One region of the Pseudoalteromonas sp. SWXJZ10B genome, then DNA from elsewhere that is predicted to be linked to it. Evidence: predicted binding sites of a transcription regulator. Region 1 holds the regulator's gene; each other region holds the start of a gene.
What was found. The regulator sigma-54, encoded in region 1, starts transcription at its own class of promoters, with help from an activator protein. The targets are predictions, from matches to a motif close to GTTGGCACGNNNNTNGNNT.

Region 2: a site for sigma-54 is predicted at 6,526-6,544, ahead of I6F54_RS19150 (DUF2726 domain-containing protein). Genes of this name have one in related genera too.
Region 3: a site for sigma-54 is predicted at 5,827-5,845, ahead of fliS (flagellar export chaperone FliS). Genes of this name have one in related genera too.

What each region holds. Positions count from the first base shown of each region.
Region 1 covers NZ_JADYXD010000003.1:18,764-29,925, reverse strand. The annotation lists gene mlaD (outer membrane lipid asymmetry maintenance protein MlaD) at 1-455, opposite strand, end outside; gene mlaE (lipid asymmetry maintenance ABC transporter permease subunit MlaE) at 469-1,248, opposite strand; gene I6F54_RS03655 (ATP-binding cassette domain-containing protein) at 1,248-2,063, opposite strand; gene I6F54_RS03650 (calcium/sodium antiporter) at 2,319-3,287, shown strand; gene I6F54_RS03645 (KpsF/GutQ family sugar-phosphate isomerase) at 3,291-4,262, shown strand; gene kdsC (3-deoxy-manno-octulosonate-8-phosphatase KdsC) at 4,263-4,814, shown strand; gene lptC (LPS export ABC transporter periplasmic protein LptC) at 4,811-5,365, shown strand; gene lptA (lipopolysaccharide transport periplasmic protein LptA) at 5,355-5,900, shown strand; gene lptB (LPS export ABC transporter ATP-binding protein) at 5,897-6,622, shown strand; gene I6F54_RS03620 (RNA polymerase factor sigma-54) at 6,692-8,191, shown strand; gene hpf (ribosome hibernation promoting factor) at 8,218-8,505, shown strand; gene ptsN (PTS IIA-like nitrogen regulatory protein PtsN) at 8,510-8,962, shown strand; gene rapZ (RNase adapter RapZ) at 8,981-9,826, shown strand; gene I6F54_RS03600 (HPr family phosphocarrier protein) at 9,869-10,141, shown strand; gene mgtE (magnesium transporter) at 10,272-11,162, shown strand, end outside.
Region 2 covers NZ_JADYXD010000033.1:15,651-26,812, reverse strand. The annotation lists gene I6F54_RS19175 (methyltransferase) at 1-15, shown strand, start outside; gene I6F54_RS19170 (sensor histidine kinase) at 167-1,771, shown strand; gene arcA (two-component system response regulator ArcA) at 2,263-2,979, shown strand; gene arcB (aerobic respiration two-component sensor histidine kinase ArcB) at 2,996-5,314, opposite strand; gene folE2 (GTP cyclohydrolase FolE2) at 5,547-6,467, shown strand; gene I6F54_RS19150 (DUF2726 domain-containing protein) at 6,584-7,180, shown strand; gene mtnN (5'-methylthioadenosine/S-adenosylhomocysteine nucleosidase) at 7,303-8,010, shown strand; gene I6F54_RS19140 (cobalamin biosynthesis protein CobD/CbiB) at 8,011-8,955, shown strand; gene tyrS (tyrosine--tRNA ligase) at 9,052-10,251, opposite strand; gene I6F54_RS19130 (peptidoglycan DD-metalloendopeptidase family protein) at 10,574-11,162, shown strand, end outside.
Region 3 covers NZ_JADYXD010000010.1:22,560-33,721, forward strand. The annotation lists gene I6F54_RS20430 (flagellin) at 1-1,132, shown strand, start outside; partial or broken gene I6F54_RS20500 (flagellin N-terminal helical domain-containing protein) at 1,416-1,775, shown strand; gene I6F54_RS20505 (flagellin) at 2,439-2,924, shown strand; gene I6F54_RS10925 (flagellar protein FlaG) at 3,075-3,500, shown strand; gene fliD (flagellar filament capping protein FliD) at 3,546-4,955, shown strand; gene I6F54_RS10935 (hypothetical protein) at 5,068-5,379, opposite strand; gene fliS (flagellar export chaperone FliS) at 5,387-5,788, opposite strand; gene I6F54_RS10945 (motility associated factor glycosyltransferase family protein) at 6,093-8,099, shown strand; gene I6F54_RS10950 (FkbM family methyltransferase) at 8,273-9,358, shown strand; gene I6F54_RS10955 (hypothetical protein) at 9,365-10,525, shown strand; gene I6F54_RS10960 (glycosyltransferase) at 10,542-11,162, opposite strand, start outside.

The DNA of each region.
Region 1 (11,162 bases):
GCTTTACTTTCCACACCAAACAAATCGTCAATTGCTTCATCTTGCTTGTTTTCAGTCACTGTTTCGCCTAAACAACGTTGTTTAGCCGAATCTGGAGAAATGACAGGGTGAATACCTAAGTACTGCTCACCTAAAATACCCGACGTTAAAATAGAGATTGAGCTTGTGTCTGAAAAACGACATAAATACTGTGCATCAATGGTCATGTTTACCACTGGTAAAAACTCTTGTGGGTGTACATAAATTGATTCAACACGACCAATTACAACACCACCTACTTTTACCGGCGCACGCGCTTTTAATGAGCCAATGTTTTCAAACTTGGCATTAAGCGTATATGTTTCGCCAGAGCCACTAATACCTGAATTGGCAACTTTAAGTGCGAGCATCGCAAAAGCTAAAATGCCAAGTGCTACAAAAAAACCAACTAAAATTTCTAATTTCCGTGAATTCATTATCTATACCCTATTAGCTGGTAAACATTACCGCTGTCAAAATAAAGTCAAAACCTAAAACTGCTAATGACGAATGAACAACCGTTTCGGTGGTTGCTTTGCTGATCCCTTCTGAGGTCGGCACACAGTCATATCCTTTATAAAGCGCAATCCAGGTCACCACTATGGCGAATACAAAACTCTTAATAATACCGTTTAGTATGTCTTGCTGAAACGACACTTGTGATTGCATGATTGACCAAAAACTACCTGTATCAACCCCCAGCCAATCTACACCCACTAAATGAGCGCCTATGATTGCTACGGCTGAAAATATCAATGCAAGCAATGGCATGCTTATAAAACCCGCCCAAAAGCGCGGTGCAATAATACGTTTTAGCGGATCGATTGCCATCATCTCAAGTGATGAAAGTTGCTCTGTTGCTTTCATTAAGCCAATTTCAGCAGTCAATGCGCTACCTGCGCGTCCTGCAAATAGTAATGCAGTAACAACCGGGCCCAGTTCTCGCAATAAACTCAGTGCCACTAACGGCCCTAAACTATCCTCAGCGCCATAACCAACTAATACGGTGTAACCTTGTAGAGCCAACACCATGCCGATAAACAAACCCGACACCATAATAATCAGCAACGATTGCGAACCGACCATATAAAGTTGGCGAACAAGTAACGGTGTGCCTTTTTTAAAATTAGGAACATGCGCAAGCGCACTAAACAGCATATAAGCCGAACGGCCAAGAGCCGCAAAACGTCCTAGCGTTTTATGCCCTAGCTTTTGAAATAAATCCAACATTATGCTTTTTCTCCAAGCAGTTCATCTGCATAAGCTTGAGCCGGAAAATGAAATGGTACCGGACCATCCGACAAGCCTTTTAAAAACTGTTGAACTAAAGGAGATTCATGATTGCGCATTTCATCAGGAGTACCACAACCAATTACACCTTGATCGGCGATAATTATAACGTGATCGGCAATACTCATTACCTCTGTCACATCGTGTGTCACAATTAAAGACGATAAACCCAATACTTCGTTAAGCGACTTAATTAGCTTAACCAATACGCCCATCGAAATAGGGTCTTGTCCTGCAAATGGTTCATCGTACATGATTAGCTCTGGATCAAGTGCTATAGCGCGCGCAAGTGCAGCACGTCTTGCCATACCGCCCGATAACTCAGAGGGCATTAAATCTTTAGCGCCACGTAGCCCAACCGCTTGCAATTTCATTAATACAACTAATCGAATAAGGTCTTCACTTAGCTTTGTGTGCTCTCTTATAGGAAACGCAATATTGTCAAATACCGACATATCAGTAAACAGCGCACCACTTTGAAAAAGCATGCTCATTTTAGTACGTGCTTCGTATAACTCTTTACGAGACATTTTAGGAATGCTGCCACCTTCAAATAAAATATCACCTGAATCTGGTTTAAGCTGACCACCAATTAAACGCAACATAGTGGTTTTGCCAATTCCGCTTGGCCCCATGATCGCAGTAATTTTACCTTTAGGAACGCTAAAACTCATATTTTTATATATGATTCTATTGCCTCTCGAAAAGCTAACATCCTTGACTTCTACTATTGATTGCGACAAGTCGCTCTCCATAAAAATGTTCACTAGTGCACCTATTTTAAAGCTTTTTTGTCAAAGATGGAAAAAACAATTCGTAAGATTTTGTAATACACCCATGAAAAGGATTATAAGACTCGCTCAAAACAGCTTAACCCCGGCTTAAATTTTTAAATTAGCTGTTTAAAAGCAGCATTGTTACGTAGTTGACCTTACTCTTTTATTTATACTTTCATCTTGGCTTTTGTTACTATTCGCGCCATCCGTATTTTGTATAACTGGCTTAACACAATGGTTACCTCGTTTGTTATTTTAATTCTTGGTTTTGCAGCTCTTGTTTGGAGTGCAGACAGGTTTGTTTATGGCGCTGCGGCTCTTGCTAAAAACTTTGGTGTACCTACACTTATTGTTGGTTTAACCGTGGTAGCTATGGGCTCTTCAGCACCCGAAATGATGGTTTCAGCCTCTGCCGCTTTGGCTAATAAAACCGACACAGCAGTTGGTAATGCTGTTGGTTCTAATATTACAAACATTTTACTTGTGTTAGGTATCACAGCTTTATTTCGCCCTCTTTCAGTTTCATCAAGTACATTAAAACGCGAAATGCCATTGGTAATGCTCGTATCTTTAGTTACTTGGTATGTGTTCTCAGATAACTACTTTTCATTTAATGAAGGTGTTGCACTTTTGGTTGGCTTTATCGTATTCATCGGTGGGTTAATTATTGTATCTATGCGTGCAAAAAACCAAGATGACCCATTTGTCTCAGAAGCCTGCGACGATGTACCAAACGATGTACCTACGAAAAAAGCGGTATTTTGGTTAGTTGTCGGCATGATACTCCTACCTGTTAGCTCTCATTTTTTAATAGGATCGGCTGTCGATATTGCTAAATACTTTGGCTTAAGCGACCTAGTAATTGGTTTAACGATTATTGCCATTGGTACTAGCTTGCCAGAACTTGCCGCTTCGGTTGCAGGTGTACTTAAAAATGAAGATGATTTAGCACTAGGTAATATTGTTGGCTCAAACATATTTAATATTCTAGCGGTATTACCACTTGCCGGTATTATTAACCCTTCTGCCATTGACCCATCATTAGTAAGCCGAGACGTATTAATTATGATTGGCGCAACACTTGCCCTAATTATTATGTCATTGAACTTTAGAGGCACCCAACGTATCAATAGAGTAGAAGGCGGCTTATTGCTAATAGCGTTTTTGGGTTACCAAGAGTATATTTTTAGTCAAGTAGGGTAAATGATGGCAACGCTAAATTTTATTGAACAAGGCCTTCGCGTTTTAGATGTTGAACGCCAAGCACTTAGTGATATTGCACAATATGTAGATGAAAATTTTCATAACGCGTGCCAATTAATGTACGACTGCGAAGGCCGTATTATTGTCATTGGTATGGGTAAGTCAGGTCATATTGGCAATAAAATAGCGGCAACCCTTGCAAGCACTGGCAGTCCAGCATTTTTTGTTCACCCTGGTGAAGCAAGTCATGGTGATTTAGGTATGATCACTAAAAATGACGTGGTTATGCTTATTTCTAATTCAGGGGAGACCAGCGAAGTTTTAAATATCATTCCGGTTTTAAAACGACTTGGTGCCAAAATGATATCGATGACTGGCAATACGCAATCAACCATGGCGACCCTTGCTAATGTACATGTGTGTATTAAAGTAGAAAAAGAAGCCTGTTCATTGGGTCTAGCTCCTACATCAAGTACCACTGCAACGCTTGCGATGGGCGATGCCATGGCAGTTGCATTATTAGAAGCTCGCGGGTTTACAGCTGATGACTTCGCGCTATCTCACCCAGGTGGTAGTTTAGGCAAGCGCTTATTACTTACTTTAAAAGATGTTATGCACAGCGGCGCAAATACACCTATTATTAGCGTTTCACAAACAGTTAAAGACGCCCTTATTGAAATGTCTGCTAAAGGGCTAGGTATGACAGCCATTGTTGATGAAGATCAGCAGCTCGTGGGATTATTTACCGATGGCGATTTGCGTCGTATTTTAGAGCAAAGAATTGATATTCATACAACACAAATAGATGTTGTTATGACTAAGTCATGTACTACGGCTACACAAGATATTTTGGCTGCTGAAGCGCTTAATATTATGGAACACAAACGTATAAATGGCTTAATCGTCGTCAATGATAAAAACCAACCTATTGGCGCATTAAACATGCAAGACCTATTAAAAGCAGGAGTGTTATAAATGCAATTTGAAGAACTCTATCAACCGCTGAGCGATGATGCAAAAGCACGCGCTAAAAAAGTAAAGCTACTTATATGCGATATTGATGGTGTATTTTCTGATGGCCGTATTTATCTTGGTAATCAAGGTGAAGAGCTAAAAGCATTTAATACAAAAGATGGTTTTGGCATTAAAGCGCTTATAAACAGTGGCTTTGAAGTGGCTGTAATTACTGGTCGTCATTCACAAATAGTGCAACAACGTATGAGCAGCTTAACCGTACAGCATATTTATCAAGGCCAAGAAAATAAGCTCATTGCCTATCAAGAGCTAAAAGACAAACTCAACCTTAGCGATGAACAAATTGCTTATATCGGTGATGATGGTCCTGACATGCCCGTTATGGAATTAGTCGGCTTTGCTGTTGCAGTAAATGATGCCCATCCACTTATTAAACGTTTATCACACTATGTAACGCAAATGCCTGGCGGCTTTGGTGCAGTAAGAGAGCTCACCGACTTACTTATGCTTGAAAATGGTAAAGCATTGACTACACAAGGCACTAGTTCATGAATGCAGCGCGCATAATATTAAGCGTTTTATTCATTAGCTGTATGGTTTGGCTTTGGTACCCTTATTTTACACAAACAAATATTGTGCCTCAGACTGAGCCTGAAGTTATTGCCAAGCCTGATTACATAGCCATAGAACTCAAACAAACAGCCTATGACGAACAAGGTAAAATTAGCCACAAAGTCACTGCGGCTAAAATGGAGCTATATCAACAATTAGGTTTTACGTTTTTTGAAAAACCTATTTTTACTTTATATAACGAAAAGCAAACGTGGCAAATAAATGCAGACGAAGCAACATTATACGAAGACAAACAATTAATTTTAGAAGGCAATGTGGTTGCCAAAAACTTAACCGATAACGCCATGATAGACAAAATCAATGCTGATAATATTCAGGTAGATATAAAGCTATTAACAATGCGTTCGGAGCAACCCGTTATCATCACTGGACCCAATTTAAAAATCACTGGTAAAGGCCTAGAAGCCGACTTAAAAACCGAAGTGATAAAACTAATTAACCATACGCGAACCATATATTATGACCAATAAAATATTAAAATCACTTATTATTCCTACACTTATACTAGCGTTTAATAGTAGTGCTGCAGAGCAAAACACGCAACCGGCTGCAAATCAAATTTCAATAAGCGCCGATAAGCAAGAAGGTCAATTAAAAGCTAATGTCGGGATTTTTGAGAAAAACGTTGAAATTATTCACGGTAACCGCCGTATCACAGCCGACCGCTTAGAAGTACATAAACGCGATGAACTTGGCGATAATAAACAATTATTAATTGCTACAGGTAGCCCTGCGCACTTTGAAGAAAAGCAATCAGATGGCACGACTATGAGCGCCAGTGCTGACGAAGTACGTTATGATGTATCTAAGCGTTTTTTAACGCTTGTTGGTAATGCACAAGTATCGCAAGCGGGACAAAAAATAAATGCTAAAAGCATTACCTACGATATAGAGCAGCAGCTAATCAGTGCCGAAAAAGATGAAAACTCAACTGACCGCGTTCACACAATTTTAGTACCAATCGAGACTAAAAAAAGTAAAAAAAGCGACAAAGGTCAACCATGAGCACATTAAAAGCAGAGCTATTAGCAAAGAGCTATAAAGGCCGTGAAGTTGTAAAAAACGTCGGCCTTGAAGTCAAAGCTGGCAGTATTGTTGGCTTACTTGGCCCTAACGGCGCAGGTAAAACTACCACGTTTTATATGATAGTAGGACTTGTACCTAGCGACAAAGGTAAAATATCGATAGACGATAACGATATTACTCTTTTACCTATGCATAGTCGTGCTAGATTAGGCATTGGCTACTTACCGCAAGAGTCTTCAATATTCAGAAAGCTGACTGTTTATCAAAACTTAATGGCCATTTTAGAAACGCGCAAAGAGTTAAATAAACAAGCTAGAGAAGACACTCTCGATAAATTATTAGATGAATTTAGCATACAACACATTCGTGATAGCCAAGGTATGGCATTGTCGGGTGGCGAACGTCGTCGTGTTGAAATAGCACGTGCGCTGGCAGCAGATCCTAAATTTATATTACTGGATGAACCATTTGCAGGTGTTGACCCGATTTCGGTATTAGACATAAAGAAAATAATAGAACATCTTAAAAATCGTGGGATTGGTGTATTAATTACCGATCATAACGTAAGAGAAACCCTTGATGTTTGTGAAAAAGCCTACATTGTTTCTCATGGGGAGCTGATTGCATCAGGTACTCCAGAACACGTATTAAATGATAAAACAGTACGCGATGTTTACTTAGGCGAGCAATTTAGGCTGTAACATTTACGCCATGTCTTTAAGCATCTGCTAGTATTAATTATAACAACATAAAAGGATTGTTAGAGATACATGAGGCAATCACTACAGCTGCGCATGGGCCAGCAACTTACAATGACTCCACAGCTGCAACAAGCTATTCGTTTGTTGCAACTCAGTACATTGGATCTCCAGCAAGAAATACAAGAAGCTCTCGACAGCAACCCGCTATTAGAGGTTGAAGAAGCAGACTATTCAGAAGACGCTGCAGGTAAAAACGAGCAAAAAGCAGATACAGATGACATAACTGTTAGCGCATCTGCCGATGATGCTCCAAGCGAATACGAACAAGATAGTGGTGAAGCACTTGCAAAAGACACGCTAAGTGACGACATGGCTATGGATGTTAGTTGGGATGAGTACATGAGTGCCGCCCCAGCAGCATCATCGGGTCCGATGCCTGAAGACGAATCAATATACCAAGGCGCCTCTACTGAAACGCTCCATGAGTATTTAATGTGGCAGTTACAACTAACGCCATTTAGCCCTACAGACGAAGCTATTGCTATTGCTATTGTAGAAGCCGTCGATGATTCAGGTATTTTAACACTAAGCTGCGAAGAGATTTTAGAAAGCTTTAATCAAGAAAACGAAGATGATAACGAAGTCGAACTTGATGAAATTGAAGCTGTATTAAAACGCATCCAACTGTTTGATCCTGTTGGTATTGCTGCACGTAGTTTACAAGAGTGTTTGTGTATTCAGCTTAACCAGTTTGATAAAGAAACACCTTACATTAATGAAACAAAAATGATTTTAACCGAGCATATTGATTTATTAGCTGCTCGTGACTATCGTACATTAATGAAGAAAACTAAGCTCAAAGAAGAAGAGCTTAAGGAAGTAATGACATTAATACATACTCTTAGCCCTAAACCTGCAGATACTATTGTAAGAGAAGAATCTGAGTATGTTATTCCTGATGTGTCAGTTAAAAAAATTAAAGGCCGCTGGGTTGTTGAGTTAAACCCAGACAGCATGCCTAAAATTCGTGTTAATAGCCAATACGCGGCAATGTCTCGCACTGTAAAATCCAGTGGTGACAGCCAGTTTATTCGCTCGCATTTACAAGAAGCTAAATGGTTTATTAAAAGCTTAGAAAGTAGAAACGACACGCTATTAAAAGTGACAAATTGTATTGTTAAGCAACAACAAGGCTTTTTTGAACACGGTCCTGAAGCCATGAAACCAATGGTTTTAAATGATGTTGCTGAAATGGTAGAAATGCACGAATCAACAATTTCGCGCGTAACAACCCAAAAGTATATGCACACACCCCGTGGTATATTTGAGCTTAAATATTTTTTCTCAAGCCATGTAAGCACCGAAAACGGTGGTGAATGTTCATCTACAGCAATCCGTGCGCTTATCCGAAAATTAATCGCAGCAGAAAACTCAGCAAAACCATTGAGTGATAGCAAAATAGCGGATATATTGGCTGAGCAAGGAATTAAAGTAGCGAGACGTACAATCGCAAAATACCGCGAATCTCTGGCTATTCCACCGTCAAATCAACGTAAAAGTTTGATTTAAGACGCAAAAAAAAGAGGGTAATGCTTATGCAACTAAACTTAACTGGTCGTCACGTAGAATTAACCGATTCACTAAGAGACTATATTAATACCAAATTTGCGAAGCTAGAAAGACACTCTGATCATATTAATAATGTTCATGTCATTCTCGATGTAGAAAAATTAAATCAAAAAGCAGAAGCCACCATACACGTAAGCGGTGCTGAGCTATTTGCCTCTACAGAACATCAAGATATGTATGCCGCCATTGACTCGTTGATCGACAAGCTCGATCGACAAGTAATTAAACACAAAGAGAAGCTTGCTCGACACTAATATGATGAAATTAAGCTCACTTATATGCCAGGACTGCAGCAAAGCTGCGGTCCTTTTTAATAGCAAAAAAAGAATTTTAGAGTTCATTAGCGAACTTGCTCACGACAAACTTCCGTATTTACCGCAACAAGATATTCTTAATGCTTTAATGAGCAGAGAAAAATTGGGTAGTACAGGTATAGGGCGTGGCATTGCCATTCCTCATGGAAGAATGAGCGGTGCAGAAGAGCCTTTGGCTTTAGTACTCGTTAGCGAAACTCCAATAAATTTTGATGCAATCGATAATCGCCCTGTTGATATTTTCGTCGCACTCATCGTACCAGATGGCGATAACCAGCAGCACTTAAAGACTCTAGCAACCATTGCTGATAAACTAAACAACAAAGATTTTTGTAAACAGTTACGCAGTGCAAAATCAGATGCTGAGCTTTACCAAGTTATTGTCAATCAATCATAGTTTTATAAAGGGTGTTAAATGGAGTTAATTATCATAAGCGGCCGTTCTGGTTCTGGAAAGTCGGTTGCTTTACGCGTTGTAGAAGATTTAGGTTATTATTGCGTAGATAATATTCCAGTTAACTTGCTTCCTTCATTAGTTCGCAGTGTGTCTGATAGCTATGATAAAATTGCTGTTAGCATTGATGTGCGTAACATCCCTAAACAACAAGATGAATTTAACGATATTCTTGAATACTTGCCTGGCTTTGCAAAACCTACGTTATTTTATTTAGATAGCGACGACCAAACATTGATCAAACGTTTTTCTGAAACTCGTAGATTACACCCACTATCAATTGACTCGTTGCCTCTTGATTTAGCCATCAAAAAAGAAAAAGAATTACTTGATGTATTAATCACCCGCGCCGACTTTATGATAGATACAACTGATTTGAGTGTTCATCAACTTGCTGAATCTATTCGTGAAAAGATTTTAGGTAAAAAAGATAAGCAACTGATTGTCACATTTGAATCGTTTGGTTTTAAATACGGTATACCAAAAGAAGCAGATTACGTATTTGATGCACGCTTTTTACCAAATCCACATTGGGAACCTGAATTAAAACCTTTAAATGGGTTAGATCAACCCGTTAAAGATTATTTGGCCAATCACAGCATAGTGCAAAAATTCACATGGCAAATTCAGACATTTGTACAAACATGGTTACCGCACTTAGAGCGAAATAACCGCAGTTATTTAACCATTGCTATTGGGTGTACAGGCGGACAACATCGCTCTGTATATTTAGCGCAAACTATCGGTGAAAGTTTTGCAATGACACATCCCAATGTTAAAATTCGCCATCGCGAACAAGAAAAATAATATAGCTGAATAATCACCTGTTCAGCTTAGGTAGAGTAAGTTATGCATTGTGAAGACACTTTTTTAATAAAAAACAAATTAGGATTGCACGCCAGAGCAGCCACCGTGCTTGCCCAATTAGCAGTGCAGTTTGATGCGACAATTACATTATTTCAAGATGACAAAGAAGCTGCAGGCGATAGCGTACTTGCATTAATGTTACTTGAAAGTAGCCAAGGCAAAGAAGTAAAAGTTGTATGTAAAGGCCCCGATTCTGAGCAAGCTTTACATGCTGTTGGAGAATTAATAGCACAACGTTTTAATGAACAAGAATAAACAGTTATAAAAATAATGCTCGCATTACTAATGCCCCAACTAAAACAGATATATAAAATAAATACGGTTAGTGACGCCAGTTAACTCACCTCTCCCCATAAAGTAATATAAAAATTTATAAAGGACGCCAATGCCTGAAGCTTTTGAACAAGATTACCCACTACAGCAACTAAAACAGGTGACTAAGTCACTCAATAGTGGTCAATTTGTTCAAGTTAGGCGCATGCTCGCAAAAACAGCTCCTTGTGATACCGCATTATTATTAGAATCATCACCACATAAAATTCGCCGACTCCTTTGGCAGTTGGTTGATCCTGATGTGCAAGGCGATGTTCTTGAAGAACTCTCAGAAGATGTTCGTTTAGGCATTATTGCCCAAATGGAACCTAAGCACATTGCAGCCGCAACAGAAGATATGGGCCACGATGACTTAGGTGAAGTATTACGTAGTCTGCCGGACACCGTTTATAAAGACGTTGTTAGCGCGATGGACATTCAAGACCGTGAACGTGCAACACAAGCACTTTCGTATCAAGAGCGTTCTGCTGGCGCGCTAATGAACACCGATACGGTGACCATTCGCCCTGATGTTACGCTTGATGTTGTACTTAGGTATATTAGGCTACGTGGCGAGTTACCAGAAGGTACCGATGACTTGTACGTTGTTGATAAGCATAACTGCTTTATAGGCGCTTTATCGCTGAGTACATTATTAACTAACCCGCCAGAAAAGATTGTTCGCGATTTAATGGATGAAGATTGTGAATCCATTCCAATCTCAATGGATGAAAGTGAAGTCGCGCAATTATTTGAACGTCATAATTGGATATCGGCCCCCGTAGTCGATGATAACGATCAGCTCCTTGGCCGTGTCACTATCGATGACATCGTTGACGTAATCCGCGAAGATGCTGAGCATAGTTTATTGGGCTTAGCCGGCCTTGATGATGAAGAAGATACCTTTGCGCCAGTACTAAAAAGCTCTAAAAAACGCTCAGTTTGGTTAGGTGTCAACTTACTA
Region 2 (11,162 bases), on a different contig from region 1:
GTATATAGCAGCTAGTATTATTTTAAAAAATGCTTGAGTGCAAACGCGCTCAAGCTAACCTTCGCATAAATATAAGAATTAATTTAGCTTTTTTCCTTCATTTTCTCCCGTCTTTGCTAAACTAAAACTCTAAATAATCAAAATTAATTCAGGCGATAACGAAATAATGCCTAAAAAAGTTCATCAAAGTAGCATTCGCAAAGCACTCATAAATTTAATTATGCTTATTACAGCTATTTGCTTGTCGCTATCTATTTCGATATCTACTTATTTAAGCGTAAAAGAGCAAAAGCAATTAATCATTAATAAACTCGTCATACTTTCTGAAATTGTAGCTTTTGATGCTGGTAAATCAGTAGTTGAAGATGATAGAAAAACAGAAGAAAAACGCCTCAAGTCATTTGAAAATATCCCCCTTGTAAAAAACATACATATTTATTCAATAGAAAAGGCATCTCAAAAACCTGTTTTTTTTATTAGCTTTAATGCAAAAAAAACACCTCCAGTACCACTAAGAATAGACAGTGTTGATGAGCTAAAAACGCCACGAATTACGAGCGATCATATTGAACTAACCCGCCCTATTTACGATAACGAAAAGTTGGTAGGTTATGTATATATGCGAGGGAGCCTCGAAAGTTTAGAGACTTATATTGAGAGAAAAATATTAATAGACGTGCTATTAACTCTATTAATTTTAATCGTTGTTTACTTTATTGCTATAAAAGTTCAACGACGTATAGCCAAGCCAATAGAACAGTTAAGCATGCTATTGCAGGATGTATCTAAAAATCATAACTATGATGCACGCGCGCCAATAACCGATGTAAAAGAAATAACCGCTCTTTCAAATAGTTTAAATATCATGCTTACACGTACCAAAAAGCAACTTGAGCGCCACGAAAAAGATAAACAAGAAATAAAACAACTAAACCAGAGCCTTGAAGAAAAAGTAAACCAGCGAACAATCGCTCTCAGAGAAGCAAATCAAGAGCTTTTATCAACCCTTGAGAGAATGCATCAGTACCAAACGCAAATTGTTGAAAACGAAAAAATGGCATCGCTTGGGCAAATGGTTGCTGGGGTTGCCCATGAAGTGAATACACCAATAGGGCTAGGTATTACAGGCTCTACATTACTTCGAGATAAACTGGCAGATATACAGCAAAGCTTTGACGATAAAAAACTTACCTCAAGCCATCTAAAACGCTTTATAGATGAAGGTATTGAAAACTTAGACTTAATTTATCGTAATCTAAATCGTGCCGCAGACCTGATATCTAACTTTAAAAAAGTGGCCGTTATTCAAGACGACGGTGTTAATACCTATATTAATGTACATAAATTAATAAGTGATGTTTTAACATCGATTCAATCTGAACTACTGCCTAAAAAGCCTGTCGTTATTATTAACTGTCCGACCGACTTGGCTATTCATAGTAAGTCTGAACCTCTGCAACAAGTGTTTCAGCAGTTGCTTATGAACTCTGTGATTCATGGATTTATAGGTAAAGAAAATAATGAAATTCGCTTTGACGTAGAACTGGTAGGGAAAAAATTAACAATAGTTTATTCTGACAATGGTCAAGGTGTTGATAAAAACATTAAAAATAGAATTTTTGATCCGTTTGTAACTTCAAAGCGCGGACAAGGCGCAAGCGGCTTAGGCATGCACTTGGTCTACAACCTAGTAACACAAGCACTTGGCGGAAGAGTTATGTTTGATCTTGAAGAAAAACACGGTGCTCGCTTTATAATTACTATTCCTTAAATAAAGATCACTAAAAAGTGCATATATTTAAAATTTATCCTTGAATTAGCATTTAATGACCTCATTAATGAGGCATGTGATAAGCGCGTAACATTATTTAATTGCATTAAATAAATATTACCAAGCGATTTATGAACTTTTTTATCTTTGCTGTATCACATACATTGATGAAAGGTTAGAAAGTGATATAGTTTTGCTTTGAATTAGTCTGATTATTTTAAGTACCTTGTTTGATTGAATGATGTATCAATTATTAAAGGAAAATGGCTTCGACTTTATGATTCAAATAGCTACATCCACGTATATATCAATTAAACAGTAGTTTTTGCACTGCCCTTTTTAGTAGACTTTGGACACCCTACTGTTTTATTTTTATCCAATTTGTTTTTTCCTTGTTAACAAATGGGTATAATCCTATAATCTCTAGTAATCGGTTATAAATTCGTCACCGGTTTTTTTATAAATAAAATATTCCAAAAGGTTAATTAATAATGCAAACGCCAGTCATTCTAATCGTAGAAGATGAAGACGTAACTCGACTGAACCTAGTTAGTTTATTTGAAGCTGAAGGGTACAAAGTTATTGAAGCCATTGATGGCGATGATATGCATGACAAGCTTACAAATAACGATGACGTTAATCTTGTAGTTATGGATATCAACCTTCCTGGTAAAAACGGTCTTATTTTAGCCCGTGAATTACGCCAAAAGCGTAAAGTAGGTCTTATATTCCTAACCGGTCGTGACAACGATGTTGACCGTATTTTAGGTCTTGAAATTGGCGCAGATGACTATGTTACTAAGCCATTCAACCCGCGTGAATTAACTATTAGAGCTCGCAACCTTATTACTCGTACTGCTTTAGGCGGTGAAGAGTCAGCACTAGAAACAAATGGTGTTATTACGTTTAACGGTTGGGAACTTGATGAGAATAGCCGCTGTCTTACTTCTCCAAATGGCGACGCTAAACGTTTACCAAAAGGTGAGTACAGAGCACTTCGTTTAATGCTTGATTCTCCAGGTCGTATTTTTAGTCGTGAGCAATTAATCAAGCACATGACAGGCCGTGAGCTTCGTGCAAATGACCGTACTGTTGATGTTACTATTCGTCGCATTCGTAAGCATTTTGAGAGTGATAACTCAACGTCAGAGTTAATCAGCACCATCCATGGTGAAGGTTACCGTTTCATTGGTAAAATTGACGCTTAATTAGAGCTAATTAGTTTTACTCTAATTGCTGTAAAAATAAATGAAGGGCTTTTTGTCCTTCATTTATTTTATCTGCTAAAACATCTAACCACTGCTTTAACACTTCATCAGATTCATCAATCGCACCATGCTCCATTATTTTGGCATGAAGCTGCACATCATTTAAACCTACCGAGCCAGCCGCACCTTTAAGTTTATGCGCTACTGATTCATACTCTTCTCTATCACCGGTATTTAATGAAGTAAGTAATTCTTGCTGATATTGTGGACTTAGCTTTTCAAATAACTGACTACTGCGTCTAAATACAACTAAGCCCATCGAATTTACAAAGTCTTCTATTGTTTCAATATCTAATAAGTGTGCATCAATGCCCTCTAGCGCTTCTTCACTTACTTTTAGCTGTGGCTCTGTGCATTCACTTTGCTTAATGCCAAATAAGTCAGCCAGCATTTTATCAAGCTTAACTGTGTTAATTGGCTTGGCCAACGCACCTTGTATTGATATACCTTCAAGCTCTTTTTCAGCACTGCGTACATTGGCAGTTAAAGCAACAATAGGTAATTTATCGAAGTGGCTATCTGAGCGTATTTGTTTAGCAACCACGTCACCGTTTATATCTGGCAATTGCATATCGAGTAGTACTAAATCTAAGTCATCTTCGGTTTCGACAAACGAGAGCGCATCTTCACCGGTTTCAGCCCATAACACTTCATGCCCGCGTTGCTCTAATAGGTTTGTAGCAATTTCGGCGTTCAGAGGCACATCTTCTACTAGCAGAATATACAAACCACGGCCAACATAACTTTGCTCTGTTGGTGCAACACATAAACTAAGCGGTATTTGCACTGTAAAACAACTTCCTTCGCCTTCAGTACTATTTACCGTAATTATCCCTTTCATTGCACTTACAAGTGCTTTAGTTACAGCTAAACCAATACCGGAGCCTATCGCGTTAGTGCCTTTTAAATCCGGCGCTTTGTAATACATATCAAATATATGGGCAAGTTGCTCTGGTGGAATACCTTGACCGGTATCTAGTACCTTAATAACTAACCATGGGCCTTCTACGCGATTTTCTCTGCTGCATTCGAGTGTTACTTTGCCTTGCTGAGTAAACTTAACGGCGTTGTTAATTAAGTTCCAAACAACTTGGCGTAATCGAGTCGGATCGAGCTGCGCGTAAACATCAAGTATGCCATTGCGCTTAATATCAAACTCAAGCTCTTTTTGCTCTGCTATTAAGCCTGCAAAATTAACTACATCGTTTATAAAGTCTGACACATTAATAGAATTGGTTGCTATATCGAGCTGATCTCTATCTATTTTATCTAAATCTATAATATCGTTAAAAATATTACCGAGTGTTTCAGCACTCGAAAAAATAGTATTGCCCCAACTACGCTGCTGCTTATTAAGCTCTGTATCTAATAACATACGCGTTAAACCAACAATGCCATTTAAAGGAGTACGTAGTTCATGGCTCAGCGTAGCAATAAACTTACCTTTGTCTTTATAGGCAGTTTCGAGTGCTTGTGCAGCTTCTTTACGGCTAGTGATATCACGTCCAAAACCCAGTAAACCAATGTAGTCACCGTCATCATTTATAAAAGGTAATTTACGCAGCTCAAACCAACGTGTTTCACCATTTACTTCATAGCCTACATCTATAGTTAGTGCTTTATGGCTTTGCTCTACTTCTTTATCGGTTGCCAAAACTTCAGCTAAAAAATGACTCGGGAATATCTGCTCAACCGTTTTTCCTATTAACTCACTACTTGATTTTCCCATTACCTCTTCAAACATTTTATTACAGCCAGCAAATACACCGTTGTTATCGCGGTAATAAAATAAATCGGGAGATGAATCAACGATTGAGCGTTGCAACATACTTTGTTGGGCAAGTTCTTGTTGTGTTTTTTTACGCTCAGCAATTTCTCGGCGCAGCTCTTCAATAGCGCGATGCTTGGCATGAAATGCCATTTTACGCTCATCAATTTCAATATTTAAACGACTAATGTTGTCTTTTAGGGTTTGGTTTAAGAGCTTCTCCTGCTTGGTTGCGCTATCTAAATAAGCATACGAGGCATCTAATTGACGTATTGAATTAAGTAATACACTTATAATTAAAGGAGAAACCACAGCCGTAAAAAACACCACAGCCAAAATATCAACAAGGTGTAATTCGCCTATCGCAACATAATAAAACATGCTCGATAAAATAAGAGATACAGTTAAAAATAAAGTGTAACAAATAGCTGCGGTTTTAAATTCACCAAATCGCGTTATTGAGCTGGAAAGTACCCGAGCCCAAGGGCTCAAAGAATAATCGGTCATACGTAATTTTATCTCTTAGCTGTGTGCTTAAATATAAAGAAGGCAATGCGCATGTATAAACATACCATTTTCCCAGATTTTAGCATTTTTCTCCTACCACTACCCATGTTGTGCGATAAAAACAGAATTTTTCATGTTTGATTTTGCTCATCTCTTAAACTCATCATTTCAGCAATAAATTATTTAGTGTAAAATGCCCCGCTTTATTATCTCCAAAATACGAGTAGCGCACATGCAAACCAATATGCCAGATATAGCAGACACTGCACCCGCTTTACAAACAGGTAAATTAGACTGGGTTGGCATGGGCGAAATCGAACTGCCATTTATTTTTGAGTCACGAGACTTATCTCCAGTTACAGTAAATGCCAAAGCTCGTGCATTTGTAAATTTGCATAAAGAAGATGCCAAAGGCATTCATATGTCACGTCTATTTTTAGCACTTGACCTGCTTTCAACTGAGCAGCAAGTCAATCCGCAAACAATAGCGCAAGCACTCGATACCTTTATAACTAGCCACGAAGGGCTGAGCGATAAAGCACAAATTGAATTTAAATTTGAACTACCGCTACGCCGTAAGTCACTATTAAGTGGTAAAGCAGGCTGGAAAAGCTACCCAGTTGTACTTACCAGTACAATTGAAAATAACATTATTAGCTACGAGCTAACCGTAGATGTTACCTATTCTTCAACATGCCCTTGCTCTGCAGCACTTGCACGCCAGCTTATACAAAACGCGTTTAACGAAAAGTTTAACCAAGAAACCTTAAGCCAAAAAGATGTGCACGAATGGCTAGGCACTACTCAAGGCATAGTAGCTACACCTCACTCGCAGCGCTCTATTGCCAACGTAAAAGTAAAGCTTGATAGCAATATTCAAGAATTTGACGTAGTGACTCTAATAAATACCCTCGAAGCTGAACTTAAAACGCCTGTACAAGCGGCAGTAAAACGCGAAGACGAGCAAGAATTTGCCCGTTTAAATGGTCAAAATCTTATGTTTTGTGAAGATGCAGCGCGTAAAATTAAAGCTTTATTAGAAACAGATAATTACAGCGATTACTGGCTGCAAATAAACCATTATGAATCACTCCATGCACACGATGCTGTAGCTATTGCGGTTAAAGGTATTAAAGGTGGATACAAAGCTTAATAGCTACATAGTTTTAGCTTTTATAAACAGTTGGTAATTATTTTATAACTCATACTTTTTAGGCACGTAAATTGCTTTATTTGAGCAGTGTCAATTTGTTGTTATGGAGTTACCGTATGGAATTCGCTTTATTATTAATTCTAGTATTAGTTGTCGGGGCTTCTGTTGTTGCGTCAAAATTTAATGACGATGGCGGAAACCCGTATCCTTTTACCCGCAAGCAAACTGTTTTTACGCAGGTTGAGGGCGCTTTTTTAAATCTTCTCGAGCGTGCTGTAGGCGATCAATATAAAATTGTTAGTCGCGTTAAGCTAATTGACGTTATTGACTGTAAGCAAGGTCTTTCTATTAAATCTAAACGTGCTGCTTTAGCTAAAGCTAAAAATAAGCAACTCGACTTTGTATTAATCGATAAAGAAAAACTAACTATTGTTGCGGCCGTTGACCTAGTTAACAATGCCAATAAAGATGGCCACAAAGCTCAACGCGACTGGTTTGTAAACGGTGCACTAGAGTCTGCGGGCATTCCACATATTCGTATGAAAGTTAAATCGGGCTACCGTCCATCAGAAGTGCGCGATGCAATTCTGTTTAAACTTGGTAAGCCTGCAGCAACACAAACGCAGCGTCCTGTTCGTAATCGCTCACACAAGCCAGCGGTACTTTCACCTTCTCAAGCCAAAGCACAAACAACTGCTTTAGCTGAAATTTAAAAACCAAATTAAATACTCTCCTAAAAAGTATTTAAAGCGAGCTTATAAACAAGCTCGCTTTTTTGTTTTTTATTGCTAACTTCACGTATAATCAAGTGATTCAAACTCAGGAATTAAACATTATGAATGTTGGTATTATTGGCGCAATGGAGCCAGAAGTTAAAATTTTACGTGAAGCGATGCAAAACCCACAAATTTTAACTAAAGCAGGTTTCACTTTTTATACTGGTGAATTGGCTGGTAACACAGTAACACTTGTTCAATCTGGTATTGGTAAAGTAGCATCAACAATTGCAACTACCTTACTGATTGATAACTTCAAACCTGATTGCGTAATTAACACAGGCTCTGCCGGTGGATTCGATCCTTCTCTAAGTGTTGGCGACGTAGTAATTTCGTCAGAAGTACGTCATCACGATGTAGATGTTACTGCTTTTGGCTACGAAATTGGCCAAGTACCACAAATGCCAGCAGGCTTTACAGCTCACCCTAAATTAGTTGAAGCAGCACAACAAACAATCGAACAAATCAGTGATGTTAAAACACTTGTTGGCTTAATTTGTACTGGTGACACATTTATGTGTGACCCTGTGCGTATCGATAAAGCACGCAGTGATTTTCCTACAATGCTTGCCGTTGAAATGGAAGGCGCTTCAATTGCACAAACGTGTTTTACGCTTAACACACCATTTGTTGTAATTCGCTCAATGTCTGATATTGCAGGTAAAGAGTCACCACAATCGTTTGAAGAATACCTAGAAACAGCATCAATCAACTCATCTAAAATGGTTGTCGCACTTTTAGAAAAGCTAACTGCAGTGTCTCTGTAAATGCTTAGCAATATTGTTCAAAATCACTTGGACTTTATTGCCTTCATACTAGCGCTCCTTGCTGAGCGCTTTATTCCCCTTATTAGCTGGTATCATCCTAATACAGCGCTAAATGCTGTTTTTGGTGCTATTGGCAAGCGCATATACAAAAGCAAAGAACCTAAAAGCTATCAATATTTGGCAGCTATACTCGCAAGCACGCTCATTTTAAGTGTCATTCTCATTATTGTAGTGTTACTACTCGAGTTTGCTTTTTATCCTGAATTACTCGCTGGCCTTATTTTATACTTATGCTTAGAAAGTAAGAGTATTGATAAAAAAGCACTTCGCATTGCAAAGCTAACTAAACAAAATCAAAAATCGACAGCACGCGAATTACTAAAACCACTGCTTGCCCGTGAAGTTAATAGGCTTTCATCTCCTGGTATTATCAAAGCATTAATTGAAAGCTTAATACTGCGCACTGCTCGATACTATTTCGTAGTTATATTTATATTTTTAGCCTTTGGCCCTATTGCGGCCCTCGCCTATCGATTACTTACTTTAATACAACAAGCCTGGCGTAGTGACATATCCCCAAATAGCTACTTTTTAAAACCGCTTAAAACTCTGTTGTTTATTATTGAGTATATTCCAATGCGCTTACTCGCTTTAACTATTGCAGCAAGTAGAGCGAGCAAACAAAGCATGCACTACATAAAGCATTATGGTAGACATTTTTATCAAACAAATACAGGTTGGCTACTAAGCACATGCTCTGCATCACTTGGCGTGCAGCTGGGCGGGCCTGCAGTTTATTTAGGTACTCGCTTTAATAAAATGCGTATAGGTACTGATAGACTACCTACACCCGAGGATGTACCTGTAATAATTAATAGATTAAATCAGGCGCGTGTATTTTGGTTGTTAGTAATTGTAAGTATTAAAATATTAAAAGTGATTTAGTGACTATTTAGTGACTACCTCGTAACTATTTACAGACCCCAAAATACGAGCACAAAAAAACCAGCCTAGGCTGGTTTTTTAGTTTTCAAACGGTATTTAAGCTACAGTGATGTTTGCAAACTTACGTTTACCTACTTGGTAAATAGCCGTTGTACCTTTTGCTATTTCAAGTTTGGTGTCAGTGATTTTATCTTCACCGTTAAGTTTAACAGCGCCTTGCTTAATCATACGCATTGCTTCTGATGTACTTACTACTAAGTTTGCTTCTTTAAGTAAGTTAGCAATTAAAATAGTGTCTTCTGCGATAGTGACTGTTAGCTCTGGGATTTCATCTGGTAGCGCTTTTTTCTGAAAACGCTGGATAAAATCGTCATGTGCACCTTGTGCATCAGCTTCACTATGAAAACGAGCAATTAACTCTTTAGCTAGTTCTATTTTAATATCGCGCGGGTTAGTACCTTGCTCAACACGTTCTTTTTGAGCTGCAATTTCTTCAATAGAAAGCGCGCTCAATAAATCGTAATAACGCCACATTAGCACATCACTAATCGACATTATTTTACCAAACATATCGTTTGGCGCATCAGTAATACCAATGTAGTTACCAAGCGACTTAGACATTTTTTGAACGCCGTCAGTACCTTCAAGTAATGGCATCATTAATACTGTTTGCGGCTTTTGGCCTTCAACTTTTTGTAGCTCACGACCCATTAGCAAGTTAAAGCGCTGATCAGTACCGCCTAGTTCAACATCTGACTCTAGTGCAACCGAATCCCAACCTTGTACCAGTGGATATAAAAACTCGTGAATTGCAATTGGTTGACCGCTGCCGTAACGCTTTTTAAAGTCATCACGTTCAAGCATGCGCGCTACTGTTTGGTTAGCAGCAAGTTTTATCATACCTGCAGCGCCTAACTTTTCCATCCAAGTAGAGTTAAATGCAACAGTGGTTTTAGCAGGATCTAGAATTTTGAATACTTGTTCTTTATATGTTTCGGCATTGGCTAGTACGTCTTCGCGAGTAAGTGGTTTACGCGTTACGTTTTTACCTGTTGGGTCACCAATCATGCCAGTAAAGTCACCAATTAAGAAAATAACCTCATGACCTAAATCCTGAAAGGTTTTCATTTTATTAATTAGTACAGTGTGCCCTAAATGTAAATCAGGGGCTGTAGGATCAAAGCCAGCTTTTATTTTTAGCTTTTTGCCCGACTTTAGTTTTTCAACTAGTTCGTCTTCAATTAATATTTCTTCTGCACCGCGTTTTATCTCTGCTAGAGCGGTTTGTAAATCCACTTTGTGTTACTCCAAAATTCTGCCTACGAAGGGGCGGACTAGTTACTTGTAATCACGGTTTAATATAGGTTTAAACCGAATATATATATGTAGCTAACATAACAAATTTCTACCTAATTAAAATAACTTTTTAAGTTATTAATGCAACTAAACAAAATGAATTGAGTCTTAGTTAGATAGGACGTTAAAAAAGGCTTCCTAACCCTGATTTTAGCGTAGTTTAAGGTTAGTTTAAATCTACAAAGCACTAGTATTCGTACATTATTAAGTATATCCTGCAATATTATGTATTTATTATCTTGACAGCAGAAAAAGGCACGTTATGGTTCACGTGGTTAACACTCTCCCAAAAAAACACAAATTGCTTATTTTAGGTTTAGTTTCTGCTATTGCCGGCTTGGCATTTCTTCCTTCTGAAAAAGCGACTGCTTCTAAAGACAATAATGCAGATGCATTAGAGATAGGCAAGCGCTATGAGTTACAAGTTAAAGTTGATGACAACGAAAAATTAACTGAGTTAAATTCAGAGCAAGCAGCAGAAAAGTTACCAGAATACGACTTTGTCGATCATAAAGTTAAAAATGGCGACAATTTAGCAATTATCTTCAAACGTGCTGGTTTTTCAGCTCAAACGCTCCATAAACTAATTAACACTAACGCAGAAACGCGCAAGCTAACTAAAATTCACCCTGCTGAAATACTTAGCTTTGCGACAGCTGAAGATGGCTCTTTGGCTCAACTGCGCTATGTGATTTCAAAAACCGATACTTTATTTGTTACCTTAAATGAAGAAGGTAACTACGATACAGCTATTGATAGTAAAGAAATTGAAACGCTAACCAAAACCGCTGGCGGCGAAATATCTAACAACTTTTGGACTTCAGCAATAGCGGCTGGTTTAAGCGAACGTC
Region 3 (11,162 bases), on a different contig from region 1:
AGTATCAGCACTGCAAGTGGAGTTAACTCGTATTGCTGAAACTACATCGTTCGGTGGCCAGCAATTACTAAATGGTGACTATGGTAGTAAGGCATTTCAGGTTGGCGCTAATGCTAATGAAACAATTAATGTTTCACTCTCCAGTGTCGCGGCTGATAAAATTGGAACTAATCAAGTGAACCTACAAGGCGATACGATAGGGCTTGGTGAAGCTATTTCAGGTGTAAGTAGTGGGGTTGGTAGTGGGACATATACAATATCTGGCCGTGAAGATGCGACTGTAAGTATTGCAGCAAAAGCCACTGCAGAAGAAATTTCAGACTCAATAAATAGCTATAGCAGTGCAACAGGTGTAACTGCTCAGGCACGTGCTGAAGCTGAAGTCAGCATTACTACTGGTGCGGATGATGGCGAATCTATTAGCTTTGACTTAAATAATGAAAAAGTTTCTTTTGTAGGAACCGGTACAATTGCCGGTGACAAACAAGCAATGGCAGAAGCTATTAATTCTAAAACGGATGAGCATGGTGTAACTGCAACATTAGAAAATGGTGAACTTAGTATATCTAATAATACAGGTGCAAACTTAGAATTGACTAATTTTGCAGAAAGTAATGCTACTACTTTGACAGTCATGTCATTAACAGGCGTATCTTACAATGGTAATACTAATGATACACCAATTGCATTTTCTGCAGCCTCAACTGATTTGCTTGTATCAGGCACAGTACAGCTAAATTCTGCTGAAGTATTTAGCGCACAAGGTTCTGTGAATACATTAGCTACGGCTATTACAGCAGAAGTTAGTACTCTTGTGAATGTAGAAGATATTAATGTCACAAGCCAAAAAGGTTCTCAAGATGCATTATCAGTAATTGATAATGCAATTGCGAATATAGATTCGCAACGTGCGAGTTTAGGTGCTGTACAAAATAGATTCGAGCACACAATTAATAACTTGGCGAATATATCGGAAAATGTTTCGTCGTCACGTAGTCGTATCCAAGATACCGATTTTGCAACAGAGACTGCAGAAATGACGAAAAACCAAATTTTGCAACAAGCGGGTACTTCAATACTATCGCAAGCTAATCAAGTACCTCAAGCCGCAATTAGTCTATTAGGCGGTTAATTATTGATTTCACATATAATTGAATATAAAAACGCACTTTTTTTGAAGTGCGTTTTTGTTATTTGATATTAGCAAATTAATACCTATTAGTTCGTGGTTATTTTTATTATAAAACAGAGTGTTAACTTTTTTATTTTAAATAACTCAATTTATTTCTAAAATATTTCTAAAGATAATAAACCTCCTGCCGTTAACTTAATCAGTAAGGAGCTGAGCATACATTTGTGACAGCTCTTGGTTAAATTAAAATAGCAACATTACGAAAGTAATCAGGAGTTTTATTATGATTTCAGTAAATACAAATGTATCTTCACTAAACGCTCAGCGTAACTTATCTCAATCAGGTTCTGACCTAGCTACTTCGATGGAGCGTCTATCATCAGGTATGCGTATCAATAGCGCAAAAGATGATGCGGCAGGCCTACAAATTTCAAACCGTTTAACATCTCAAATCGACGGTTTATCAGTAGCGCAAAGTAATGCTAATAATGGTATTTCAATGGCGCAAACTGCTGAAGGCGCGATGGATGAGTCAACCAGTATATTACAACGGATGCGTGAACTTGCACTTCAATCTGCCAATGGTTCTAACTCAACAGAAGACCGTGAAGCATTACAAAAAGAAGTATCAGCTCTACAAGTAGAGATGACACGCATTGCAGAAACGACATCATTCGGTGGTCAGCAATTACTAAGCGGTGACTTTGGTTCTAAATCATTCCAAGTTGGTTCAAACGCTAACGAAACAATTAATGTGTCACTTTCAAGTGTTGCTGCAGATAAAGTGGGTTCAAACCAGATTAATCTTAGAGGCGCTACTGCCGGCTTAGGCCAAGCAGCTAGCGGAGCAACAAGTGCAAATGCTGTGGTTGCTGGTGATTATGTTATTTCTGGTAGAGAAGAGGCTACAGTAGCTATTGCAGCAGGGGCAACTGCAGAAGAAATATCTGATTCTATTAATAGTTACAGTAGCTCTACGGGTGTAACAGCACAGGCTCGTTCAGCTGCTGAAATATCAATGGGTGTTGCGGCAAAGGAAGGTGAATCAATTAGTTTCGATCTAAATGGTAGTGGTATCGAAGATGCTGATGATATACCAACTATTTCTTTTGTTGGCACTGGAACTGCCGAAGGCGACCAAAAAGCGATGGCTGAGGCTATCAATGCAAAAACGGATGACCATGGTGTAACTGCTACTGTTGAAAATGGCAAACTGACTGTATCTAATAATACAGGCGAAGATATAGATATAACTAATTTTGCTGAAAGTGACGCAAGCACAGCGGCTACAATGACAGTAAGAAGTATGTCTTACGATGCAGCCTCTGCAGTGTCAACAGAGACGGGGGCTACACTATCAGCAGCGTCAGATTCCATTATTGTTGGTGGAACAGTTCAATTAAATTCTGCAGAAGTATTTACAGGAACAGGTGCAGTTACCTTTGCAGCGGATACAAATGCTACAGTCAGTACTCTTGAGAATGTTGAAGACGTTGATATAACAACTCAGCAAGGTTCGCAAAATGCACTTGCAGTAATTGACAATGCTATTGCAAGTATCGATTCACAGCGAGCCAGTTTAGGTGCGGTTCAAAATCGTTTTGACCATACAATTAGTAACTTATCGAATATATCAGAAAATGTATCAGCATCACGTAGCCGTATTCAAGATACTGATTTTGCAACAGAAACAGCACAAATGACGAAAAACCAAATCTTGCAACAAGCCGGTACATCAATTTTGTCGCAAGCGAATCAGTTACCACAAACAGCACTTAGCTTATTAGGTTAATAAGTCAAGCGCTAGCTTAATGGTTAGCTAGTACATAAAGTCAGTATTAGCTTTACAATAAAAGGAGGTGGCTTTAGCTACCTCCTTTTGTGGTTTGAGAATATAAACTAAGCTATTGTTGGTTTAATTAAGTACGAATAGGAATCTGTTATGAATACAATTACTTCAAACGCAGAAATTACAACATTACCAACCCCCGTTGCTGGTGATGATAGGCAAGTAGGGCAAGCGGCTCATTCTTTAACTGAGCGAGCGGTTGATGATGTAAAGCAAACGGAAGTGCTCAATCAACAAAAGCTACATCAAAGTCAATACAAAAATAATAATCAAGATGAAAAAGCTCAGCCGTTAGAGCGCGAAAAACTAGAACAAATGGCGCAACAATTGCAAGACTTTATGGGGGAAATGAATCGCAGTTTGCAATTTAAAGTTGACGAAGATTCAGGACGTGATGTAATTAAAGTACTAGATAAAAACAGTGGCGAAGTTATTAAACAATATCCTTCTGAGGAAGTATTAAGTTTAGTGTCTAAGTTATCTGAAACAGCGGGCTTGTTAATAGATCAAACCGTATAACTATTAACGTTATTTTGTTTTTTTAATGTGTAAAGAGGTGGTGTAATGTCGATAACATTTAATGGCTTAGGTTCGGGTTTAGCAGTAGCAGATATTGTTGATGCTTTGGTTGCAGCCGAGCAAGCACCTGCTGAATCACGTTTAACAAAGACAGAGAGTGCTCTCACCACTGATATATCGGCTATAGGTGCTTTAAAGCTAGCACTAGAAAAAGTCCAGGAGTCAATGGCAAAACTTGGCGATAGCGATGAATACCAACAACGTACGGTATCGGGAAGTGACGATAATATACAAATAACCGCCGATGAAGACGCTCAACCGGGTGGATATTCTATAAACGTTAATAACTTAGCAACAGAGCATAAGATACTCTCAGAAGCTTTTGAAGAAGACAGCGCCATTGGGGAAGGCACACTTACCTTAACGTCAGGCGATGACACTTTTGATATTGAAGTTTCTGATGAGGCAACCCTCGCTGATATTCGTGATGCTATAAATGATAGCAGTAGTAATAGCAGTATTAATGCAACAATCATCACTGATGATGAAGGTCAGCACTTAGTGTTGGCAGCTAAAAATAGCGGTATTGAAAATAAAATTACAGTAGCTGTGAGCGATATCGATGGAGAGCATACCGATATGAACGGTTTGTCGGCATTAGCGTTTGATGCTGAGGGGGTACAAAATTCAACTGAAATTATAGAAGCAAAGGATGCGTCCATTACTATTGATGGCACCCTTACTGTAAGTAGTTCAACCAATAAATTCGAAAATGTTATTGATGGTATTACCCTAACTGCAAAAAAAGTTCACGATGAAGATGACGATATTAGCGATGTATCGGTTACTGAAAATAATAACAACATTCAAAGTGGGCTTAATAGCTTTATATCAAGCTATAACGAATTATTAGAATTGAGTAAAGATTTAGGCACATCTTCAGATGGAAGTGCGGGCGTAATGTCTGGCGATTCGTTATTGCGGGGGGTTATGTCTAAATTACGAAGTACTATTACAGGCTCAGTAGAGCTTTCAGGTGGGAGTTCACTTAGCTTGGCTCAACTGGGTGTGTCTACAGATAGATATGGTGTTTTAAGTTTAGATACTGATACGCTCAATGAAAAAATTGATGATAATATTGACTCAGTAGAAGAGTTTTTTGTCGGAAATAAAGACGAAGATGGTGATGGGTTTGCGTCTACATTTGATGAGTTTTTAAGTTATTATACAGACTCCGATGGCATTATTGAAAATAGAATTGACACTAGAAAAAACCAGTTAGAAGATGTCGACGATCAAAGAGAAAGTTTGGCCGCGAAAATGGAGTCTTTGTCGGCGCGCTTATATTCTCAATATAATGCAATGGATTTACTTGTTGCTAGCCTTAATAACACAAGTACATATGTACAAGCACAGCTTGAGAATATGCCTGGTGTAGTTAGGCAATCAAATTAAGAGCTCAATAATAAGTATAAAAAACCGCTAAACTTAAGCTTGGCGGTTTTTTATTTGCTAGATTATTGGTCATATATTTGTTTAGAAAGAAGGCTCTTATTTAACCTGTTGACTAAGTGGCTTTATAAGCTTTAATCGCCCTTCCTGATTTTTTATGATTAATAATCGCTTTAGATGATTCGTTTTTTGCGTTATTTGCTATAACTAAAATCGTGTTTATTTGTAGTTGAATTACCTGTAATTGTTCTGTACTAGGTGCTTCACTGCTTTTACACCATTTTCTTATCTCAATATTTAAAGTATTTAAACTAAGCTGAGCTTCAATAGCATTATTGTCGTTAACCGATAACTCAATTTTATCGAGGAGTGTATGTATGCGTTCTGAAAAACTGGTTAATTGTTGTGACGATGAATGTAAGTCCATAATTAAATTAAGCCACGGGATTACGAACGCTCATAGGTATGCTACCCCAGCCTTCTTTAATTTCTTTTATAATACTTGAAACTTCAATAATTTTTTTAACATCATTATTTAAGTTTGCTTGAGTTAAGGTGCGCTGACAATAGTCGTAAAGTGCATATAGATTATCTGAAATACCTCCACCTTCTTCTACGTCAAAGTTTAGCGCGTCTTGTAAGGCGCCTAGCAACAAAATACATGCGGAAATATTTTCGCCTTTTTTTGCAATCTCTTTTCGCTCAATGAATCCTTTTGTTGCTGCTAAGCGACCAATTATATTGCTGAAAATAAGGTTTATTTGTTCATAGGGTGTCATTTCTGCAATGCTACTTGCACGTACTTGACTATATTTTTTTAATGAAGAATGAGCCATGGATGAGTCCTAAATTTGAAGTGAAAGATGTTTTATTTTAGCAATAATAATGCCAAATATTTAGCCAATATAATATTATCGGCTTTTAAGAAAAATACTTAAGTAGATAATAGATGAAATATCATATTTATCTATATAGATATTGGCATATAACTTGGATGTATTTTTGTAATATTAAATTCTTCAAATGCTATATGGTTTAGCCTTTGAAATTATTGCTAATGTTAGACAATGCTTTGCCGCTATTTGCTGCAATATAACTAAACATATAAAATAAGTTACTGCTAAACTCAGGGAGTGTATTTTGAACACTGTAGACAACGAATTAAAAAAAATGATGTTACACGCAACATTATTAGCGAATTTGACTTTATTAAAAGAAAAAATGCCGCGAGTTTACGATGCTTTTAAAGATTATAAACCAACGAACACAGGCGTAGCAATTGATAGTAATGGTAATGAAAATTTATATAATAATGGCAAATTTGCTTACACTGAAAGCCCCCGCGAGTTTGCAAAAAAACAAGTCGATAAATTTTTAAAGAATCCTATTTATTCCCATTATAATATTAAACATGCTGTTGATGTAGGTATTGTTTTTAAGCATTCGGCATTGCTTAAGTCTATTAATAATGTGAGAAATGAAGAAACGGATAGTAAGGTAGGTAGGCCAACGAATGAAAATAGACTTGAATTTGTGTGTTTTCTTGGTGGTGGTTTAGGGTATCAAATTGAAGAATTACTTAATAAAAAAGCAGTGCGTAATGTTTTTCTATTTGAACCTAATTTTAATAGCTTTTACGCTTTATTACATTGTATTGAGTTAAGGCCATTATTTAATAAGTGCTTGAGTCAAGGGGGAGTATTTACAATAAGGGTAGGCGGAGATGAGCATACAATTAGTAATGAAATATCAAAGCTATTAATGGAACAAGGTCATTTTAATATGAGTTTAATTCATTTTTTTCAACACTATGATAGCCCTTTAATGACAAAATCTATGGATAAAATGAAAGAAGTGGCTCATAGATGGCATGGAGGATGGGGTTTTTTTGAAGATGAAATAATTGGTATCTCTCATACTTTATCAAATTTGAAAGCTCGATTTCCCGTTTTAAAAAAGACTTCGTTATTTAAAAATCCGCTAAAAAATATACCTGTATTTATTGTTGCTAATGGACCATCGTTAGATTCAGCAATTGAGTTTTTACTAGAAAATAAAGATAACATTATTATTGTCTCATGTGGTACGGCTTTGAAAGCACTGCTTGTAAATGATATTAAGCCAGATATGCATATAGAAATGGAAAGGACGGCAGGCTTATCAAAACATATTGAAGCAATTGAGAATGCAGCTAATATTACCGTTAAGCTGAATGAGTTAAATATTATTGCTTTAAATACTGTTTATGATGGTATTTTAAAACGCTTTAAAACAGCGAATTTATTAACAAAAATTAACGATGGTGGTGGGTTTTTAATTCAGCGATTAGATAAAAAACAAATGTATTCTTACCCTGTAGGGACTAATCCTACGGTAACAAATACTGCTTTAGCTGTGGTGACTGAGCTTGGATTTGATAAGGTTTATTTAGTGGGTGCTGACTTTGGCTTTATTTCTAATGAGCATCATCATTCAAAACATAGTGCTTATTATGATAGTGATTATAAAGATAAGGAAGTAATGATAGAAAATATGCAAACAGATAAGTGTGTTAAAGGGAATTTTACAGATACAGTATTTACAAATAATTTATTTGACTTATCTAAATCAAATATTGAAGTGTTACTAAGGCATCATCCGCACGTTAAAGCTTTTAATACCTCTAATGGAGCATACATTTATGGAGCTCAACCAAAGCGCATTGTAGATGTTAGAATAAAAAATAAACTTATAAATAAGTCGGCTAAAATAACTTCTTTATTGCAAAATGCAACATCATTAACATTACTTTCGGAAAAGAGAATGGATACATGCATTGTTGAAATTCAGAATAAAACGAAAGCTTTTTTAGAGCAATTAATTACTGTAACGTCTCCTTATTTTACTACAAGAGAAGAATTAGTTGATGCGTTTGCATTACAGCATAAAATGTTATTAAACATGCGCGATGAAGATGATGTTATTTATATTTTAGTTCAAGGTACGTTTAAATATTTTCAAACGTATATTATGGCAAATACATACTTCTACGATAATTTAGATAAGCGAATTGAGTTCATGAATGCCTGTATCGATGCTTTTCATGAACATTTAAATGATATCTATCAAGAGTTTATTTTTTCATATAATAAGCCAGCTAAAGTGTAATGTTTAACTGTGATAATGTATTACCACTCCTTAATTTTTAGAGTGTGCCTTAACTCTGTCACTCAATGTGTGAAATTTATAGTAAGAATGAAGCTACTAGGATGAGATTAGTGGTTAATAAAACAATGCCTTTACTATCCAGTATCGGTAATTGAAAAATTTTAGAGGATTATATGAGTAAATATCATTCTGAGCTATTTAAAGAGATAAATAGACTTGCTAGTCAAAAGATATTACTGACTCCGATTGGTTTGTTTAGGAAAGCTATTAGTAAGCGATTAAGAGCAATACACTTATTTCAGGTTGCGATGAATAAAGCTTCTCATTTATTCGTCCGGTTAAGTAAGCGATATATTACGCTTTATAAACCAACCGTATTGATAATCGACAGTAATAACTATTTTGTAAATAAAGTGGATGATTTTCAATTTACTTTCGACTCTCTACTTGAAGAATCAAGTAGAGGTAAATTTATTACATATATAGCATACAATTATATAAAGAGTTACGGGAGTCGTTTACCTTTTGACTATGACTATTTTAACGGTGAAGTTGCCAAACTTGAGCTTATTGCTAATAAAGTAGTTGATGGCTTTATAGCAGAAAATAGTTTTTCGAAAACGATATATATTCCGTTTGAGCCATTAGGGCATGTTATTAACTATAAGCTAGAGCAGTATGCATTTGAAGATTGGCTTAGGGTTGAGAAAGGAGATGTAGTACTCGATTGTGGAGGAGCTAATGGCGATACCGCTCTGTATTTTGCTGCGAATGGCGCTGAAAAAGTCTATTCTTTCGAATTTTTGAAAAGTAACATTAAGAAGTTTATAACTGTTCTTGATAAAAATAGCCAGTGTAAAGGACAGGTGTCTATTGTTGAGAAAGCGCTGTGGGATCGCTCAGGAATAAAGCTTAGCTTTGAGGATAATGGGAATGCGTCAACAGTATCTGAAGCTAAAATAACCGAAGATAATTTTGTTGAGACTATTTCAATTGATGATTTTCTTCTACAACAAATTAGCCGTGTTGATTTCATTAAAATGGATATTGAAGGTGCTGAATTAAGTGCTTTAAAAGGGGCTAAAGAGTCAATCATTAAATATAAGCCTAAACTAGCCATATGTGTTTACCACAAAGATTGTGATTTAGTAGAAATCCCCAAATTTATCTTAAGCCTAGGATGCGGTTACAAACTTAATTTTGATTATTATACCGACACAGGTGCAGAAGCCGTTTTATATGCCAAAGTGGTTGATTGATTAAAAATGAATAAAAAGTACATTATATTTGCACCAACTTACAATGAGAATGTTGGTGGGGCTATTGCTATGCATAGACTTTGTCATTTAATTAACAAGTTAGGTGGTGATGCTTATTTATGGGACGATGGGGAGTCAAATTTTAAAACGTGCGAAGCTTTTGATACTCCAACGATTTTCACGACAAATCTGCAAGATTATATAGTTGTTTATATGGATGTGGTGAGTGGAAACCCGCTTTCATGTCCGCATATTGTAAGATGGTTTTTAAATAAGCCAGGTTTTTTTACAAGTAATATTAATTATGGCGCTAATGAATTATATTTTTTCTTTCAAGAGGTATTTAAAGATCCAAATTATGCCGCACAGCATAGGCTATATGTCATGTATTTCATTAAAAATTTATATAAAAATAATCGCCGTAAAGATAGGGTAGGGAGTTGTTATATGATGAGAAAAGGTCTTGGCAGAACTATTGTTCATGACCTAAATAATTCAATCCTCTTAGATGGTAAGCCTCACCATGAGTTAGCTTTAATTTTTAATAGAACCAAATATTTTTATTGTTATGATTTGCATTCAGCATATACTTATTTTGCGTCATTATGTGGTTGTATTCCTATTGTGATACCTCAAGAAGAATTAAATGAATTTGAGTGGCAACCAGAGGAAAGACTCAGGTACGGTATTGCTTATGGAAATACTGTTAAGCAAGTTGAATATGCCAAGAAAACTACTCATAAGTTGGCCCAGTTAATTGCTGAATTTGAGCAAGAATCTGAAAAACATGTTGAAAATTTTATTTCTGTAAGCAGAAAGTTCTTTAAAGGAGCACAAAAATCTCAAGAACAGCTTAAAAATGAGCGACTTCCTTATATTTCAGGACTCAAATTAGCCAAAAATAAAATTATACTTTTTGGTGCATCAGAAACGTTAAGAACTTTTAATTCAGTCTTTACTATTGAGGATATTCAGTTTGAATTTATTATCGATAATGACTCCAATAAACACGGAACTACCTTTTTAAATAAAGACGTTTATAATCCAAACGTTTTATTTAAATGTGATGAATTATTTGATGTCTTAATTACTTCTTCTTTTCATAACGAAATAAAACAGCAACTAGCGTCCTTTGATAATATAGAAAATATTTATAGTATTTTCTAAATTATAAAGCCGAATCCTAGAGTATCGCTTTTTTAAAAAGCCTCTCTTCTGGAATGTTATATAGAGACAACCTCTTTCTGATTTTCTCATAACCTTGCGAAGCAGATATTAAAATGGGTAAATTTGAATGAAGGATTCTTTCTGGAGTGTATACCGGAATACCTTTATATTCATTACAAGTAAAGTACTCTTCATCGACAACAAAAAATGCGACTTTATTTTCGTTGAAATAAAGCGAATTTTCTAATAAATATTTAGTCTGCCAGCCTATTCCCCAGATAATTAAATCTTGCTTCATTGATGGACTTGCTAGAAATTTATCAAATCCATGGAGTTCTAGATGTTTTTCAACTGCTGCTAGGTCGTTCTGGTTTATTTTTGCTAATCGTGCTCTTAATAAGTCATCATAGAAGACAGTCGAGTAGTTATTACTTATCAAAAAGCCGTATAATAAAACGGCTGCACTAATGAGCTTTGTGCTTAGAATGTCATACTTAAAGTCACAGCTTATTTGATAGCTACAGCCTCTCAAAATAGGTTGTGATATAAGTTTGTTTATAAAAGAAGTTATTTCAACTATTGATGAATTATCTTCCCTTAGTATATATTTAATAGTTATATTTCCAGAATTTACCTT